4 regions of the Citrobacter sp. GW821-FHT07H02 genome follow, and region 4 is predicted to be linked to each of the others. Evidence: predicted binding sites of a transcription regulator. Region 4 holds the regulator's gene; each other region holds the start of a gene.

Region 1 (4,625 bases), on a different contig from region 4:
TATGGTTATGCTGTTCACCAACAGCCACACTATCCGCGACGTGATCCTGTTCCCGGCGATGCGTCCGGTTAAATAAGCCTCACAGCGTTAGATAAAACCAACCCTGGCAAATGCGTCGGGGTTTTTTATTTTTGGCGGCTGTAATTTAATAATGCTTCACGCGCGGCTTCGTTCGATGCCTGCATCACCATCCACGGACTGAACGCCCACGGCGTGGCGCCAATCCCCTCCAGAACATTCTCCAGAGCGCTCCACTGGTACTCCATCACCTCATCGTTATTCACGCTGAGCTCGCTGACCATTCGCGCCGCATAGACCGGGCAAACTTCGTTCTCCACGATCCCGTTTGGATCGGTAGCGCGGTAACGAAAGGCAGAATAGACGGGGGTCAGGCTGGAGATCTCTACGCCCAACTCAAAACGGCAGCGTCGAATAATGGCGTCTTCAATGCTTTCTCCTTCCTGTGGATGGCCGCAAACCGAATTCGTCCAGACGCCAGGCCACGCTTTTTTCGATAGCGAGCGGCGGGTGACCAGAAGCTGGCCTTGCGTGTTGAACAACCAGCAAGAGAAGGCGAGATGTAAAGGGGTATTGAGGGTGTGCCCCGCATACTTTTCCAGCGTACCGGAAGGCCTGGCCTGCTCATCCAATAAAATAATGTGTTCCTGTTGCATAATGTCTCGCCGTGAATGTTAAGCACACACCATTATAGGGTATGAAATATCGCGACAGAATGATTTCTCAAGAATGTATGTGATGGTGAGGGATTCGGCACCCGCGTCATTTGACGCGGGTGTCGGGAGAAAAAGAGGATTTAGAAAAACAGCAGCATGAAATTGAACCGACTTTCAATGCCCAGAGCAATACCTTCAGAAATGGCGGGTATCGAGATCAGCATGAGCAGCAGAACACTCAGAATACAGCGCAATAAAATATGCATTTTATTCATCCTGCTGGTTTTTTTTCAGTTTGCGCATCAGCAACCACATACGGACGGTCCTGACCTTTAATTTTTTGTCGGAGATCGATTCTTGCGCCAGCTCGGTGTGATGCTGATAGCCGTTAAAGAAGACATTCAGTACGACAGCGCTGACCGTTGCCAGCATTATGCCGCTGTGGAGTAGCGGCTGGAGGACGGCGGGTAGCTGGGAGAAAAAGTTATGGGACAGCGTGGGAGTCATGCCGACGCCAAGGCTAATCGCCACAATGTAGAGGTTGTAACGATTGGTGGTGTAGTTACAGCGTGACAGAATGCGAATCCCGGTTGCCAGCACCATGCCAAACATCACCAGACCCGCGCCGCCGAGGACAAATTGCGGAATTGAGGCGACCAGTACTGCCATTTTAGGCACCATGCCAAACAGAATTAAAATGATACCGGAAGCAATGCAAACCCAACGGCTGTGCACGCGCGTCACGCTGACCAGACCGACGTTCTGCGAAAATGAGGTATGAGGGAAGCTGTTAAAAAGCCCGCCAATCATCGTTCCTACGCCGTCCACACGTAACCCGCGAATAATGTCTTGTGAGGAGAGTTTACGACCAACAATTTCCCCGAGCGCCAGGAACATCCCCATCGATTCTATAAAAACAATGATCAGTACTGCCGTCATCGTCAGAATTGAGACGGGATCAAAAACCGGTGTGCCAAAGGCCAGCGGTGTAACAATAGCGAACCATGAGGCATCGTGCAGGCCTGACAGATTAACTTCATTCATCATCCACGATAACGCAAAGCCAAATACAATTCCGAGTAAAACGGCAACGTTGGACATAAAACCTTTGGCATAACGGGTAATGAGTAAAATAAAAATTAATACGGCAAAAGAAATGCCTAAATATATCGGGTTGCCATATTCAGGATTTCCTTTCCCTCCCGCCGCCCAGTCGATGCCGACCTGAATAATACTCAGTCCAATAGAGGTAATCACCACGCCGGTGACCAGGGGGGGGAATAATGGCATTAAACGCCCGATAAGTGGTGCTAATAGCGTTGTGATAAAACCCGCCGCAATTGTCGCGCCAAAAATACCCAGCAAACCGATATCCGGATTCATACCGATAGCAATCATTGGCGTAACGGCGGCAAACGTAACCGACATAATCACCGGCAGGCGAATTCCCATAAAGCGACCGATGCCGATACATTGCAGAAGCGTTACGACACCACAACAAAAAAGATCGGAGCTAATGAGCAGAGCAATTTCCGCTTTGCTGAGCCCGAGTCTGTCGCCAATCATCAACGGTACCGCGACCGCGCCAGCGTACATGACAAGGACATGCTGGAGACCGAGTATGAAAAGCTTTCCTGGAGATAGTATGCGGTCAACCTCATCGCCAGGGCGGTTTTGACCCGAGGATGAGGGCAATTGAGAATCTATGGCGCTCATGCGTTTTTCTCCTTTAACTCGCCTGAGTAAAAAGCAACCGTTTACGTTTGCTAAAACAGTAAAAGGACATGCTCGTGGGATGCCAGTTTTAGTCTGTGCGGAAAGGTATAGGGTGGAAATGCGGAAGAAATCACACAATGACTAATTTGGGAAACATCTGGTAAAGAGTGACGACCAGGATTTGATCTTTTGTTTTCTCATATTGATAAGTATTTAATCATTATGGGATAGGGTGATTCATTTTTTATAACCCTGTAAGCCTATATTTCCAGACCTATCTCTATGAACTTTTAAGAATCAGCAATGAGGTTAATTAAAGAAGGCTTCACAGGCAGCCATTTTTTAGTTTGATGTAAGTCGCAAAATATCAAATAACTTTCCCTGCTTGCAAAGATATGCCCATTTATTGCATCGCGGTATCTGAAAAAATAACCAATCAGATGAAAAGGACGCAAATGAACACATTTATTGTTGCCGATGCGATGGAATGTATAGGCTGCCATGCTTGCGAAATCGCCTGCGTTTTGGCTCATCATCAGGAAAACTGGCCACAAAATCGGTGTGACTTTTTACCCCGAATCCATCTTGTGGGGAAAGGAGAGATCACCCGCACTGTTACATGTCATCACTGTATTAACGCCCCCTGTGTTGCATCCTGCCCGGTGGATGCGCTCACTTTTCATGCTGATAGCGTACAACTGGACGAGCGGCGCTGCATCGGTTGTAAAAGCTGCGCAATCGCTTGCCCCTTTGGGGTTATCGAGATGGTCGATGCTGTTGCGCAGAAATGTGACCTTTGCCATCAACGTGTTTCGGGTGGACAAGCCTGCGTTGAGGCATGCCCCACAAAGGCGCTGCGCTTGATGGATGACAAGGGATTGCTGCAATTGCAAAAGGTTCGACAGCGCAGGAGTGCAGAAGGTGATGTAGCGGGAGGCAGCAGGCTTTCCCGTCGTGAAATGTTACTTTCCGCTGAGCCACGTAAGGGGGCGGAGAAACGTTCCGCTGCGGAGCGGAAAACACATTTTGGCGAAATTTATTACGGTCTGGATCAGCAGCAGAGCGTTTATGAAAGCGGGCGCTGTGTCTATTGTGCTGAAAAAGCGAATTGTAACTGGCACTGCCCCCTGCATAACGCGATTCCCGGTTATGTGCGTCTTGTGCGTGAGGGACGCATCATCGAGGCGGCGGAACTCTGCCACCAGACCAGTTCTCTGCCGGAGATCTGTGGTCGGGTTTGCCCGCAGGATCGTCTCTGCGAAGGCGCCTGCACGTTGAAGGATCTCTCTGGCGCAGTCTCAATAGGCAACCTTGAGCGATACATTACTGACACCGCACTGGCAATGGGCTGGCGCCCCGATCTTAGCCATGTTGCTTCTCGCCCCCAGCAAGTGGCGGTGATTGGCGCAGGACCCGCAGGTCTCGGCTGTGCAGACGTATTGACGCGTGCGGGCGTGCAGGTCGATGTTTATGATCGCCATCCAGAAATTGGCGGCATGCTGACATTTGGTATCCCGCCTTTTAAGCTGGAAAAAAGCGTTCTGAGCCAGCGGCGGGAGATCTTTAGTGCGATGGGTATCGATTTTCACCTGAATTGCGAAATTGGTCGTGACATTCCCTTCCATCTTCTCACCGAAAAGTACGATGCCGTTTTTATCGGGGTGGGAGCTTACGGGCTTATGCAGGCCAATTTGGCGCAGGAAGATGCCCCGGGCGTGATCCAGGCGCTGCCCTTCCTGACCGCGCATACCCGACAGCTTATGGGATTGCCCGAGGTTGCGGAGTATCCGCTTACCCCTGTCGACGGGAAACGGGTTGTGGTGCTGGGAGGCGGCGACACCACCATGGATTGCCTGCGTACCTCTATACGGCTGAACGCTGCCAGCGTGACCTGCGCCTACCGTCGGGATGAAGTCAGCATGCCAGGCTCGCGTAAAGAGGTGGTCAATGCCCGCGAGGAAGGCGTCGAATTTTTGTTTAATGTTCAGCCGCAATATATCGCGTGTGATGATGACGGACGGGTCGCCGCGGTGGGGTTGATTCGTACCGCGATGGGGGAACCTGGCCCGGATGGCCGTCGTCGGCCACGCCCTGTGGCAGGCTCTGAGTTCGAACTGCCTGCCGACGTTCTCATTATGGCGTTTGGTTTTCAGCCGCATGCCATGCCCTGGTTGCAGGGGAGCGGCGTTCAGCTCGATAAACATGGTCTTATCAAAACGGGTGAAGCAGGGCGTT
Region 2 (4,625 bases), on a different contig from region 4:
GAACGATTGCGGTGATACCGCCGGCGGCAATCCCGGAGGAGAGCAGGTTTTTCACCCAGTCCGGTGCAAATTGCAGGATCAGCGGCTGTTGGGAAACGCCTAGACCTACCGCCAGCGACAGGGCGATAATCAGGATAGCGCGACGGTTCAACGGTTCGCGCGACACGATACGCACCCCGGAGGCGGCGATAGTACCGAACATCACGAGAGTTGCTCCGCCGAGCACGGGTTCTGGAATGTGTTGCACAAAACCGCTCACTGCCGGGAAAAGGCCCAGGACAATCAGCATCAACGCGACAACAAAGCCAACATAGCGGCTGGCAACGCCCGTCAATTGGATCACGCCGTTGTTTTGACCGAAGCAGGAGTTCGGGAAGGTGTTAAACACCGCAGAGACAAACGAGTTCAGGCCGTTAGCCAGCACCCCGCCTTTCAGACGTTTCATATACAGAGGCCCGGAAACGGGTTGCTCAGAAACATCGGAGGTGGCGGTAATATCGCCAATGGTTTCCAGTGAGGTGATCATAAAGACCAGCATCAGCGGCAGCAGAAGATTCCAGTCAATGCCCAGTCCGTAATACAGCGGCGTTGGCACCATGATGACATCCTGCGTGGTCGGGGCGGTATTTTCCGGCAGCATGCCCATAAACCATGCCATCGCGTAGCCTGCGGCCATGGCGATCACCAGCGAAGCAACCCGCAGGTAGGGGTTACGCTGACGGTTAAGCAGAATGATCAATGCCAGTACGACCCCCGCCAGCAGCAGGTTTTTCGGTGAGCCGAAGGTGTTGTCGTTCATCGCGGCATAACCACCGCCGATGGACGTCAGTCCGACCTGAATCAGCGACAGGCCGATGATCATGACCACCACACCGGAAACCAGCGGGGTAATGATACGGCGCGCGAGATGCAGTACGCGGGAGAGAATCATTTCGGTGCAGCTTGCCAGCATCAGTGTACCGAACAGCGCCGCCATCATCGTGGGAACATCCGCCCCCCCGGTTTTCAGCGCCGTGCCGCCCATAATCAGCGGGGCGACAAAGTTGAAACTGGTTCCCTGAATCGAGAGCAACCCCGAGCCTACCGGACCCCATGCTTTAATTTGAATAATAGAGGCCACACCGGAGGCGAACAGCGACATGCTGATAATGTGTTGAGTATCCTGGGCCGGCAAACCGAGCGCCTGGCAGATTAACAGCGCGGGCGTGATGACTGCGACGAACATTGCCAGCAGGTGCTGAGACGCGGCAAAAAGAGTTTGAGGAAGCGGCGGACAATCTTCAAGACGGTAAATCAGTTCGCTGTTTTGAGTCTGCGCAATCGGTTGCGCATTTTCTGACTCGACAGTGTTAACAGACATCAGAGGCAATCCCGTGGTGTAAAAGCGGGCATTTTATCCGACCTGGTGGCAAAAGCAAACGTTTGCTAATCGTTATTCTTAATATTTAAAACAGATAAAATCACCTTTTTATATAACTTTTGTACCTTTTCTGATTAAAATCCATGCCGATTACTCGTTAAGAGCTGAGAAATGACCGAGGAATATATCGTTCGCGATGAGCGATGCGTACTTAAAGGAGCTTAATATGTTTCATCTCGATACTTTATCGACACTTGTTGCCGCAACGCTGACGTTGCTGCTGGGACGCAAGCTGGTCCAGTCTGTCTCCTTTCTCAAGAAATACACCATTCCTGAACCGGTTGCTGGTGGATTACTGGTGGCAATCGCTCTGCTGGTGCTGAAAAAGAGCATGGGCTGGGAAATTGATTTTGATATGAGTCTGAAAGACCCGCTGATGCTGGCGTTCTTTGCCACCATTGGTCTGAACGCTAACATTGCCAGCCTGCGTGCAGGTGGCCGTGTCGTCGGCATCTTCCTGATCGTGGTGGTGGGTTTACTGGTGATGCAAAACGCCATCGGCATCGGTATGGCCAGCCTGTTGGGGCTGGATCCGTTGATGGGGTTGATTGCGGGTTCAATTACCCTTTCGGGCGGACACGGCACTGGGGCGGCATGGAGCAAGCTGTTCATCGAACGCTATGGCTTTACCAATGCGACGGAAGTGGCAATGGCGTGCGCAACCTTTGGTCTGGTGCTGGGGGGGCTGATCGGTGGTCCTGTGGCGCGTTACCTGGTGAAGCACTCCACCACGCCAGACGGTATGCCGGACGATCAGGAAGTGCCGACAGCGTTTGAGAAACCGGACGTTGGGCGCATGATCACCTCACTGGTGCTGATCGAAACCATTGCGCTTATCGCCATCTGCCTGACCGTCGGCAAAGTGGTTGCCCAGATGTTGGTGGGAACCGTGCTGGAACTGCCGACATTCGTCTGCGTACTGTTCGTCGGTGTGATCCTCAGTAACGGACTGGCGCTGGCGGGCTTTTATCGCGTGTTTGAGCGGGCGGTTTCGGTGCTGGGCAACGTGAGTCTCTCACTGTTCCTGGCGATGGCGTTGATGAGCCTGAAGCTGTGGGAACTGGCTTCGCTGGCGTTGCCGATGCTGGCGATTCTTGTGGTGCAGACGATCTTCATGGCGCTGTATGCCGTGTTTGTCACCTGGCGCATGATGGGTAAAAACTACGATGCCGCTGTACTGGCTGCCGGGCACTGTGGTTTTGGTCTTGGCGCGACGCCGACGGCGATCGCCAATATGCAGGCGATTACCGAGCGCTTTGGTCCGTCGCATATGGCGTTTCTGGTGGTGCCGATGGTGGGGGCATTCTTCATCGATATCGTCAACGCGCTGGTGATTAAGCTGTATCTGTTGTTGCCGATTTTTGCGCAATAAGGACAATGCGGCGGTGTGAAAACCGCCGCGCTGTTTTAGCTTCAGGCGTTGGAGTAACGTTCGGTTTCCGGCATCCAGCGCTCGATCAACGCCGTAGCCTGTTGTGGATAACGTTCGTGAATATGGCGCGCAATGCGCTGAACTTCCGGAATAATGGCCTGATCGCGCAGTAAATCCGCCACTTTAAATTCAGCGCTTCCCGTCTGACGGGTTCCCAACAATTCGCCGGGTCCGCGGATCTCCAGGTCTTTTTGCGCAATCACAAAACCGTCGTTGCTGTCGCGCAGAACCTGCAGGCGTGTCTGCGCCGTTTTTGACAGGGGAGATTTGTAGAGCAGGACGCAGTGCGAGGCCACTGCGCCGCGACCGATGCGTCCGCGCAGCTGGTGCAATTGCGCAAGCCCCAGACGCTCCGGGTTTTCAATAATCATCAGGCTGGCGTTGGGAACATCCACCCCCACTTCAATGACGGTGGTCGCAACCAGAAGATGAAGATCGCCCTGCTTAAAGGCAGCCATGATCGCCTGCTTCTCGGCGGGTTTCATTCTCCCGTGCACCAGACCAATGTTCAGCTCAGGCAGGGCAAGTTTCAGTTCTTCACTTGTGGCTTCCGCCGCCTGCGCTTCTAACAGATCCGACTCTTCAATCAGCGTACAAACCCAGTAAGCCTGGCGTCCTTCGTGGGTACATGCGTTACGCACCCGGTCAATAATATCGCTGCGGCGGGTATCCGGAATGGCGACAGTGGTGACCGGCGTGCGGCCCGGCGGCAGTTCGTCGATCACCGAGGTGTCGAGATCGGCATACGCTGTCATCGCCAGAGTGCGTGGAATCGGTGTCGCGGTCATGATCAACTGATGCGGGTGGAACCCTTGTTGCTGACCTTTCTCCCACAGCGCCAGGCGCTGATGTACGCCAAAACGGTGCTGTTCGTCGATGATCACTAAAGCAAGGCCGTTAAACTGCACCTGTTCCTGGAAAATGGCGTGAGTACCGACCACCATTTGTACCTGACCGCTGGCGATGGCGTCCTGTTGCGCAAGACGCGCTTTGCCTTTTTGTTTACCGGCCAGCCAGCCCACTTCAATGCCGAGCGGGGCAAACCAGTGGCGGAAGTTATTGGCGTGTTGTTCCGCGAGCAGTTCGGTCGGGGCCATCATCGCCACCTGTTTGCCGTGGGCAATCGCCCGCAGCGCGGCGAGTGCCGCAACCAGCGTTTTACCGGAGCCGACATCACCCTGCACCAGGCGCATCATTGGCACATCCAGCGCCATGTCGCGTTCGATTTCCGCCACCACACGCGTTTGCGCCCCAGTCGGTTTAAAGGGCAGTGAATCAAGAAAACGATTTTTGAGTTCGCCTTGCGCACTGAGCGACAGAGCGTGATATCGCTGCGCTCCGGCACGCAGCGCCAGCATACTCAGGTTATGCGCCAGTAATTCTTCCAGGATCAGCCGCCGCTGCGCCGGGTGTTGCCCGGTTTCCAGGTCGCTGAGCTGGAGCGATGGCGGCGGACGGTGCAGTGTGCGTAATGCCTCCGGCAGACTCATCATACCCTGTAGAAGTTCTGGCGGTAACAGTTCGGCAATGGCGCAGGTATCCAGTAAATCCAGCGCCTGATCGGTGAGTTTGCGCAGCGTTGCTTGTTTTATCCCTTCGGTGGTCGGGTAAACGGGGGTGAGCGTCTCCTGCAACTCCGGCGTGCTGAGATCGCCCTGAACGCGGTATTCCGGGTGGAACATTTCAGCCCCGTATTTTCCGCGCTTTGCTTCTCCGTAGGCCAGTACGCGGCGACCTGTCGCCAGGCTGTTTTTCATTGCCGCACTGAAATTG
Region 3 (4,625 bases), on a different contig from region 4:
AAAATCGGCGACGGCAAGATCTTCGTCTTTGACGTGGCTCGCGTGATCCGTATTCGTACCGGCGAAGAAGACGACGCGGCGATTTAACGCCGCGTGAGCTTTGCCGGATGGCGGCGTTGCCTTATCCGGCCTACAGGGTTTCGTTCCCCGTAGGCCTGATTAGCGAAGCGCCATCAGGCGATTTACAACTACAGCACCTTATGCGGGCCGAAACATTCGTAATGAATGTTTTCGTTTTTCACACCGAGATTCACCAGTTGCTTCGCGGCAAATTGCATAAAGCCGACCGGACCGCAGAGATAAAACTGCATTGACGGATCGCTGATTGCGCCTTCCAGTTTGTTTAAATCCATCAGACCCACGCTGTCAAACCCGCCTTTGGCGCGATCGTCTGCGCTCGGCTCACGATACCAGGTATGTGCGGTAAAGCGCGGCAGCGTTTTGCCCAGTTCGTTTACTTCATCGGCAAAGGCATGTACGTCGCCATTTTCCGCCGCGTGGAACCAGTTCACCTGCGCGGTGTGATGCGTTTTCGCCAGCGTGTCCAGCATCGCCAGCATTGGCGTTTGTCCGACGCCTGCGGAAATCAGAGAAACAGGGGTATCGTTGGCAACGGCCATAAAGAAATCCCCCGCCGGGGCCGCTAAATGCACCACGTCGCCCACGTTTGCATGGTTGTGCAGCCACGTTGAAACCTGACCGCCATCTTCGCGCTTAACGGCAATACGATAGCCTTTGCCGTCCGGCTTGCGGGTCAGTGAATACTGACGAATCTCCTGATGCGGGAAACCTTCCGGCTTCAGCCAGACTCCCAGATATTGTCCAGGATGGTACTCTGCGACGGCGCCGCCATCGACAGGCTCGAACTCAAAACTGGTAATCAGCGCACTACGCGGCGTTTTATTCACGATACGGAACGGACGCGTCCCTTCCCAGCCGCCGGTTTTGCCTGCGTTCTCGCTGTAAATTTGCGCTTCACGATTGATAAAGACATTAGCCAGTACACCGTAGGCTTTTCCCCACGCATCCAGCACTTCCTGACCCGGGCTGAACATCTCATCCAGCGTCGCCAGCAGATGGGCGCCCACGATGTTGTATTGCTCGGGTTTGATCTGAAAACTGGTGTGCTTCTGCGCAATTTTCTCGACCGCAGGCAGCAGGGCCGGCAGGTTTTCGATATTGCTGGCATACGCGGCAATCGCATTAAACAACGCTTCACGTTGATCGCCATTGCGTTGATTACTCATGTTAAAAATTTCTTTGAGTTCAGGATTATGCGTAAACATGCGATCGTAGAAATGGGCGGTCAGTTTAGGACCCGTTTCAACCAGCAGGGGAATGGTGGCTTTTACAGTGGCGATAGTTTGAGCGTCAAGCATGCGGGCTTCCTTTTAATTAAATCTTTAATGATGTATATCAAATGCATCTTATAAAAATACCCCTGCATTGTAAATGGTTCTTTGTGATTTTGCGTTTTTAACGTTACAAAATGAAAAGTATGCATCACAAACCTGAAAAGAATTCCGCTAAAATCCGTAAGACCTTAATTCGGCAAAGCCTTGTGCCGCTTGAAGGTAATCGTTTGCGTAAAATCCTTTGTCAAGACCTGTTATCAACGGATGATTCAGTTATACTGTTGGTCGTTGTCCAACGGGACTGCCTTTTAAGGCCAAATTTTATCGTTAGCTGAGTCAGGAGATGCGGATGTTAAAGCGTGAAATGAACATTGCCGATTATGATGCCGAACTGTGGCAGGCTATGGAGCAGGAAAAAGTACGTCAGGAAGAGCATATCGAACTGATCGCCTCCGAAAACTACACCAGTCCGCGCGTCATGCAAGCGCAGGGTTCTCAGCTGACCAACAAGTATGCTGAAGGATATCCGGGCAAACGCTACTACGGCGGTTGCGAATATGTGGATGTCGTCGAGCAACTGGCGATCGATCGCGCGAAAGAACTGTTTGGCGCTGATTACGCTAACGTCCAGCCGCACTCTGGCTCTCAGGCGAACTTCGCGGTCTACACCGCGCTGCTGCAGCCGGGCGATACCGTGCTGGGGATGAACCTGGCGCAGGGCGGTCACCTGACTCACGGTTCTCCGGTTAACTTCTCCGGTAAACTGTATAACATCGTGCCTTACGGCATCGATGAGTCCGGTAAAATTGACTACGCCGACATGGCGAAGCAGGCTCAGGCCCACAAACCAAAAATGATTATCGGCGGTTTCTCTGCCTACTCCGGTATCGTTGACTGGGCAAAAATGCGTGAAATCGCAGACAGCGTTGGCGCGTACCTGTTCGTCGATATGGCACACGTTGCGGGTCTGATTGCCGCTGGCGTTTACCCGAACCCGGTTCCACATGCTCACGTTGTCACCACCACCACCCACAAAACGCTGGCTGGCCCGCGCGGTGGCCTGATCCTGGCGAAAGACGGCAGCGAAGAGCTGTACAAAAAACTGAACTCCGCAGTCTTCCCAAGCGCTCAGGGCGGCCCGCTGATGCACGTTATCGCGGCGAAAGCCGTGGCGCTGAAAGAGGCGATGGAGCCTGAGTTCAAAACCTACCAGCAGCAGGTAGCGAAAAACGCCAAAGCAATGGTAGAAGTGTTCCTGAACCGTGGCTACAAAGTGGTATCTGGCGATACTGAGAACCACCTGTTCCTGCTGGATCTGGTCGACAAAAACCTGACCGGTAAAGAAGCTGACGCAGCCCTGGGTCGCGCCAACATCACCGTCAACAAAAACAGCGTACCAAACGATCCGAAGAGCCCGTTTGTGACTTCAGGTATCCGTATCGGTTCTCCGGCTGTAACACGTCGCGGCTTTAAAGAAGCGGAAGTGAAAGAGCTGGCGGGTTGGATGTGTGACGTGCTGGACAACATCAACGACGAAGCAGTTATCGAACGTATTAAAGGTAAAGTGCTGGATATCTGCGCACGTTTCCCTGTTTACGCGTAATTCTGCTCTCAGAAATAACAAAGGCCGCGAAAGCGGCCTTTTTGCTTTTAATGTCTCGGTGCCAGTTCTGACATCTATTGTTCCTGACGCAGCGCCCGATGCTTTACGGCTGCGGTTTTCATCCGTTTTTTGTGTTTGATGCGCAAAGCACCGTGCAGTTTTCCGCCAGCGGGTATTGGCCGGAAGATGCACAGCATCTACCGTTGGCGTGGCAGGCGAAAATCCCCGGGGCTGCGAATTTCGCCCATGCACAATACGGCGAGGATACCTGGCTAAATGTGGGATATTCCGGCTGGAGCGGGAAGGCGGTTATACAACGTGATGTGATGAGCGTCACGCTTTTAGCGCAAACTCCGTGGCTGATGCTTTTCAGAATGTCGGGTGGCGGGTTCCTTTGTCTTGAGCCGCAGTCGCATCCGGTCAACGCCCATAATATGCCGGGGCAACCGGGATTGCGGGTCTTGGCTCGGGGGGATAGCTGTCATTTCACTATGCAAATCATCGTCGATTAGCGTAAAAGCGCATGTTATATCACTGTTAATACTCACTTGCGCCAGCCAGCGTTTATCGCCAGACTATCGCCTCCTAACGGGAGGGAATCATGGTTTTGCACTCCACGCGCTGGCTGGCGCTCGCTTATTTCACCTATTTCTTTAGCTACGGTATTTTTTTACCTTTCTGGAGCGTCTGGCTCAAAGGTCTGGGATTAACGCCTGAAACCATTGGTCTTCTGCTGGGCGCAGGACTGGTGGCGCGTTTCCTCGGTAGCTTGCTGATTGCCCCTCGTGTGAGCGATCCTTCCCGTCTGATTTCCGCGTTGCGTGTTTTGGGCTTGCTGACGCTGGTCTTTGCCCTGGCGTTTTGGGCAGGAACACACGTTGCATGGCTGATGGTGGTGATGGTTGGTTTTAACCTCTTCTTCTCACCTCTGGTGCCGTTGACGGATGCGCTGGCAAACACCTGGCAAAAACAGATAACGATGGACTATGGCCGGGTCAGACTGTGGGGGTCGATTGCGTTTGTGATTGGTTCCGCGCTGACCGGTAAGCTGGTGAGCCTATTCGACTATCAGGTCATTCTCGCACTGCTGAGTCTTGGCGTGGCCTCTATGCTGTTGGGAATGCTGTTGCGCCCGAGCGTGTTACCGCAAGGGGAAAGTCGTCACCAGGAGAGCGCAGGCTGGCCAGCCTGGCGTGCGTTGATAACACAAAGCTGGCGCTTTCTGGCCTGTGTGAGCCTGTTGCAGGGGGCGCACGCCGCGTATTACGGCTTTAGCGCGATTTACTGGCAGGGGGCGGGGTACTCCGCGTCGGCTGTCGGCTATTTATGGTCGCTGGGCGTGGTCGCGGAAGTCATCATCTTTGCGCTCAGTAATAAGCTGTTCCGTCGTTTTAGCGCCCGTGATTTGTTGCTGCTTTCCACCGTTTGTGGGGTGGTACGCTGGAGTTTGATGGGCTGGAGCACCGCGTTGCCGTGGCTGATTGTGGTGCAGATCCTGCACTGCGGTACTTTTACCGTTTGCCACCTGGCGGCGATGCGCTACATTGCCGCGCGTCAGGGGAGCGAAGTGATCCGCCTGCAGGCCATTTATTCCGCTGTGGCAATGGGCGGGAGTATTGCCATCATGACCGTCTTTGCCGGGTACCTCTATCAGCATCTGGGGAGCG
Region 4 (4,625 bases):
ATCGCGGTGACAAATGCCGGTGTGGCATGGGCAATGTTTTGCAGAACGGGTGAAATATAGGTGTAGAGGGTGAACATTGCCCCCGCGCCCAGCACGGTGGTCAGCAGCGCAGAAAGGACCGGTGGACGCAGCAAGACAGCCAGTTCTTTACGCACGTCCGGCCGTTCCCCTGCGCCACCTTTCGGCAGAGAGAAGAATAAACTGAGCATCGCGATCACCCCAAGTCCAGCGGTCGCTAAAAAGGACATCCGCCAGCCAATGGTTTCCCCAAGCCATGTGGCCGCAGGCACGCCGCCGATGTTTGCAATGGTCAGTCCCATAAACATCGTCGCCACGGCGCTGGCCTGTTTATGCTTCGGCACTACCCTGGCCGCCACGACCGAACCCAATCCGAAAAACGCGCCGTGATTAAGACTGGTCAAAATGCGCGATAGCATCAAGGTGGTGTAATCCGGCGCAATGGCCGACAGGACGTTGCCCAGCGTAAAAATGGCCATCAAAAAAATCAGCGCATTACGACGAGCACGGTGCGATAGCAACAGGGTCATCAACGGCGCGCCCACCATCACACCCACCGCATAGGCGCTGATGAGCATTCCGGCGGCGGGAATGGAGACATTCACGCCATGCGCAATGACGGGCAACAGCCCCATCGGAGAGAATTCCGTGGTCCCAATACCAAATGCGCCAATCGCAAGCGCCAGTAAGGGGTAATTGATTTTCATACGTTGACTCCGCTGCAGCGTGCCGCGAAGCGACACCCGATAAGAGCCAAAAGCATGACATCAATCACAAAAATAATAAAGTTAACAGAATGGCAAAAGACTTTTGCTGATTTAGTAACAATGAAGGGGTAACGAGATGAGGGAGAGCATGCTCCCTCACGGTAAATCAGTGCAGTGCGGCGGTCAGACCACCCGCTACGATCAGGCCCAGAACAATAATAGTGGTTACTAACGAAAACTTCAGATCGGTGCTCATCAAATTTGCTCCTTTTTATTCCCACACAAAAAGTGATATTGCGCATTTTTACACACTTGGATGTAAAAATCTCCCAGGATTTATATTGATAACCACTTTTAACTCTTCCCCTTTTCGTCAAGATCAGACAAAATTCCACGCTTACTTGATTAGCGTACCGGCCATTGACCCCCTCCTGACGTTTCGTGTCGTTTTCCCGGCGTGCCGCAACCCTGATGTTGCGATAAGGGTGTGTAAAGGCAAACGTTTACCTACAGTATTTTCAGGAGTTTGGATATGGTCTGGAGTGAAATGTAATGGCAACAATTAAAGATGTAGCGAAGCGAGCAAACGTTTCCACTACAACCGTATCACATGTAATTAACAAAACGCGTTTTGTCGCAGAAGAGACTCGCAATGCTGTCTGGGCAGCAATCAAAGAATTGCACTACTCCCCGAGTGCCGTCGCCCGCAGCCTGAAGGTGAATCACACCAAATCTATCGGTCTGCTGGCAACCAGCAGTGAAGCCGCCTATTTCGCTGAAATTATTGAAGCCGTTGAGAAAAACTGCTTCCAGAAAGGCTACACCCTGATCCTTGGCAATGCCTGGAATAATCTTGAAAAACAACGGGCCTACCTTTCCATGATGGCGCAAAAGCGTGTGGATGGTCTGCTGGTTATGTGTTCGGAATATCCAGAGTCTCTGCTCTCCATGCTTGAAGAGTATCGCCATATTCCAATGGTGGTTATGGATTGGGGCGAAGCGAAGGCTGACTTTACCGATACGGTCATTGATAACGCGTTCGAAGGCGGTTATATGGCCGGTCGTTATCTGGTGGAACGCGGTCATCGTGAGATAGGCGTCATTCCTGGCCCGATGGAGCGTAACACGGGGGCTGGCCGCCTGGCGGGCTTTATGAAGGCGATGGACGAAGCGCTGATAAAAGTCCCGGAAAACTGGATTGTACAGGGCGATTTTGAACCTGAGTCTGGTTATCGTGCAATGCAGCAAATCCTCTCTCAGACCCATCGCCCTACTGCGGTATTCTGCGGTGGCGACATCATGGCAATGGGGGCGCTCTGCGCTGCTGACGAAATGGGTTTGCGCGTACCGCAGGATATTTCGGTGATCGGTTATGACAATGTGCGTAACGCGCGCTATTTCACACCCGCACTGACCACTATTCACCAACCGAAAGACTCACTGGGTGAAACGGCCTTTAATATGTTGTTAGACCGTATCGTCAACAAGCGTGAAGAGTCGCAGTCTATTGAAGTCCACCCGCGACTGATCGAACGTCGTTCGGTTGCGGATGGTCCGTTCCGCGACTATCGTCGTTAAGCTTCCCCGGCGGGAACCTCTTCAGGTTCTCGCAACCACTCTTTATTCAGCGTTTCACTGTCGCCTAAATACTCTAGCAGCCAGGCTAATGCGGGCGACGTGTCATTTTGCTGCCAGGTCAGGCAGCATGCTGCATCCGGGAATGGATTCTCCAGGGTCAACGCGACCCATTTGCCACTGTCGACCCACGGTTTTGCAAAATGCGTAGGCACCATCCCGACACATAACCCGGCGGAAAGACAGGTTGCTGACGATTCCCAATCCGGTACGATCACGCGCTTTTGGTTGTCCAGCAGCCAGGTGATACGTTTAGGCAGTGTCCGTGACGTGTCTTCACGGACCAGCGACGGCCAGTTGCGCAACGTATCATCACTCAAGGGTCCGGGCATCGCCGCCAGGGGATGATGACTTGCCACCACGCAGCTCCAGCTCAACATTCCCATATCGCGAAAGGTATAGCGCCCGCCGACGGGGATCGCCTGCGTCGCCCCAATGGCCAGTTCCACGCGTCCGTCGGAAAGCGCATCCCAGACGCCGTTAAACACCTCCTGAGAAACGATCAGCTCGACGTCATCAAAGTGGCGATAGAAGTCGACAATCATCTGCCGGGTGCGTTCTGGTCGCACAATATTATCTACCGCGATAGGCAGTTGCCCTCGCCAGCCATTCGCAATCTGTTGGCACTGCTGGCGGGTGATCTGCATTTTTTTGATAACAGAGCGGCCTTCTTTTAAAAACCAGGCGCCGGCGGGCGTCAATTCCACATCCCGGTGGCGTCGTTCAAACAGGGGAACCGCCAGCCACTCTTCCAGTTGACGTACGGTGTAGCTGACGGCCGAGGGCACGCGATGCAGTTCCTGGGCGGCGGAACTGAAGCTACCATTGCGCGCGACAGCATCAACAACTTCAAGGGAATATTCTGACCACATATTCTGCCTACAAAAAATTTGAATTCAGTAGACAAATATTAGCGTTTCACAACAGGAATTTCACTCCCTACACTCTGCGGCAATGTCTTACTGATAAAAAAAGAGAATGTATTATGCAACCGGGAAAAGGGTTTTTAGTCTGGCTGGCGGGTCTCAGCGTACTGGGTTTTCTGGCAACAGATATGTACTTACCTGCATTTGCTGCCATTCAGGCCGATTTGCAGACACCTGCCTCTGCCGTCAGCGCCAGTCTGAGCCTGTTCTTAGCCGGGTTCGCCATCGCCCAGCTCGCCTGGGGTCCGCTATCCGATCGTTACGGTCGTAAGCCCATACTATTGCTCGGTTTGTCGATCTTCGCCCTCGGAAGTCTGGGTATGCTGTGGGTAGAAAGTGCAACAGGCTTGCTGGTTCTGCGCTTTATCCAGGCCATTGGCGTGTGTGCTGCTGCTGTTGTCTGGCAGGCACTGGTGACGGATTACTACCCGTCGCAAAAAGTTAACCGTATTTTTGCCACCATCATGCCGTTGGTCGGGTTGTCGCCTGCGCTTGCGCCATTGTTAGGCAGTTGGATCCTCGCGCATTTTTCCTGGCAGGCCATTTTCGCCACGCTGTTTGTGATTACGCTGATCCTGATGCTGCCCGCCCTGCGTTTAAAACCCACCGCAAAAGCACGTGACGATAGTCAGGATAAACTGACGTTCACTACCCTGCTGCGTTCGAAAGCCTATCGTGGGAACGTGCTGATTTACGCAGCCTGTTCCGCCAGCTTCTTTGCATGGTTAACCGGTTCGCCGTTCATCCTTAGTGAAATGGGTTATAGCCCCGCAGTGATTGGTCTCAGTTATGTTCCGCAAACCATCGCCTTCCTGATCGGTGGGTACGGTTGCCGCGCAGCGTTACAAAAATGGCAGGGGCAACAGCTGTTACCCTGGTTATTGGTCATCTTCGCATTGAGCGTCGTCGCGACCTGGGCGACCAGTTTTATTAGCCATGTATCGCTGACCGAAATTCTGATCCCCTTCTGTGTCATGGCTATCGCCAACGGCGCGATCTACCCTATTGTTGTGGCTCAGGCATTGCGCCCATTCCCACAAGCCACCGGGCGTGCCGCAGCATTGCAGAATTCACTGCAGTTGGGTCTCTGTTTCCTGGCCAGTCTGGTCGTCTCCTGGTTAATCAGCACACCGTTGCTGACCACCACCAGCGTCATGTTATCGACCGTTGCGCTCGCAGGATTGGGGTATTGGATGCAGTCGCAGGCGAGCGAGTCCACGCATCACACCGCGCACTCTGAGATGGCACACAACGATTCGTACTAAAAATAGCGATAATAGCCACTGATTAGCTCGCTAACTTTTTTGGGTTGTTTCACCGATTATTGAGGCCTATACTC

The links. The regulator PurR, encoded in region 4, represses purine synthesis genes. The targets are predictions, from matches to a motif close to CANGCAAACGTTTGCNTG.
Region 1: a site for PurR is predicted at 2,421-2,438, ahead of AC07NP_RS13085 (nucleobase:cation symporter-2 family protein). Genes of this name have one in related genera too.
Region 2: a site for PurR is predicted at 1,412-1,429, ahead of gltS (sodium/glutamate symporter). Genes of this name have one in related genera too.
Region 3: a site for PurR is predicted at 1,572-1,589, ahead of glyA (serine hydroxymethyltransferase). Genes of this name have one in related genera too.

Annotation. Positions count from the first base shown of each region.
Region 1 covers NZ_JBWKPZ010000011.1:98,654-103,278, forward strand. The annotation lists gene lysS (lysine--tRNA ligase) at 1-76, shown strand, start outside; gene idi (isopentenyl-diphosphate Delta-isomerase) at 126-674, opposite strand; gene AC07NP_RS13080 (hypothetical protein) at 815-940, opposite strand; gene AC07NP_RS13085 (nucleobase:cation symporter-2 family protein) at 942-2,390, opposite strand; gene ygfT (formate-dependent uric acid utilization protein YgfT) at 2,846-4,625, shown strand, end outside.
Region 2 covers NZ_JBWKPZ010000002.1:98,453-103,077, forward strand. The annotation lists gene xanP (xanthine/proton symporter XanP) at 1-1,360, opposite strand, end outside; gene gltS (sodium/glutamate symporter) at 1,587-2,792, shown strand; gene recG (ATP-dependent DNA helicase RecG) at 2,834-4,625, opposite strand, start outside.
Region 3 covers NZ_JBWKPZ010000016.1:68,726-73,350, reverse strand. The annotation lists gene glnB (nitrogen regulatory protein P-II) at 1-87, shown strand, start outside; gene hmpA (NO-inducible flavohemoprotein) at 189-1,379, opposite strand; gene glyA (serine hydroxymethyltransferase) at 1,705-2,958, shown strand; partial or broken gene AC07NP_RS15860 (aldose epimerase family protein) at 3,054-3,470, shown strand; gene AC07NP_RS15855 (3-phenylpropionate MFS transporter) at 3,560-4,625, shown strand, end outside.
Region 4 covers NZ_JBWKPZ010000003.1:48,966-53,590, forward strand. The annotation lists gene AC07NP_RS05475 (MFS transporter) at 1-725, opposite strand, end outside; gene cydH (cytochrome bd-I accessory subunit CydH) at 892-981, opposite strand; gene purR (HTH-type transcriptional repressor PurR) at 1,278-2,303, shown strand; gene punR (DNA-binding transcriptional activator PunR) at 2,300-3,232, opposite strand; gene punC (purine nucleoside transporter PunC) at 3,346-4,551, shown strand.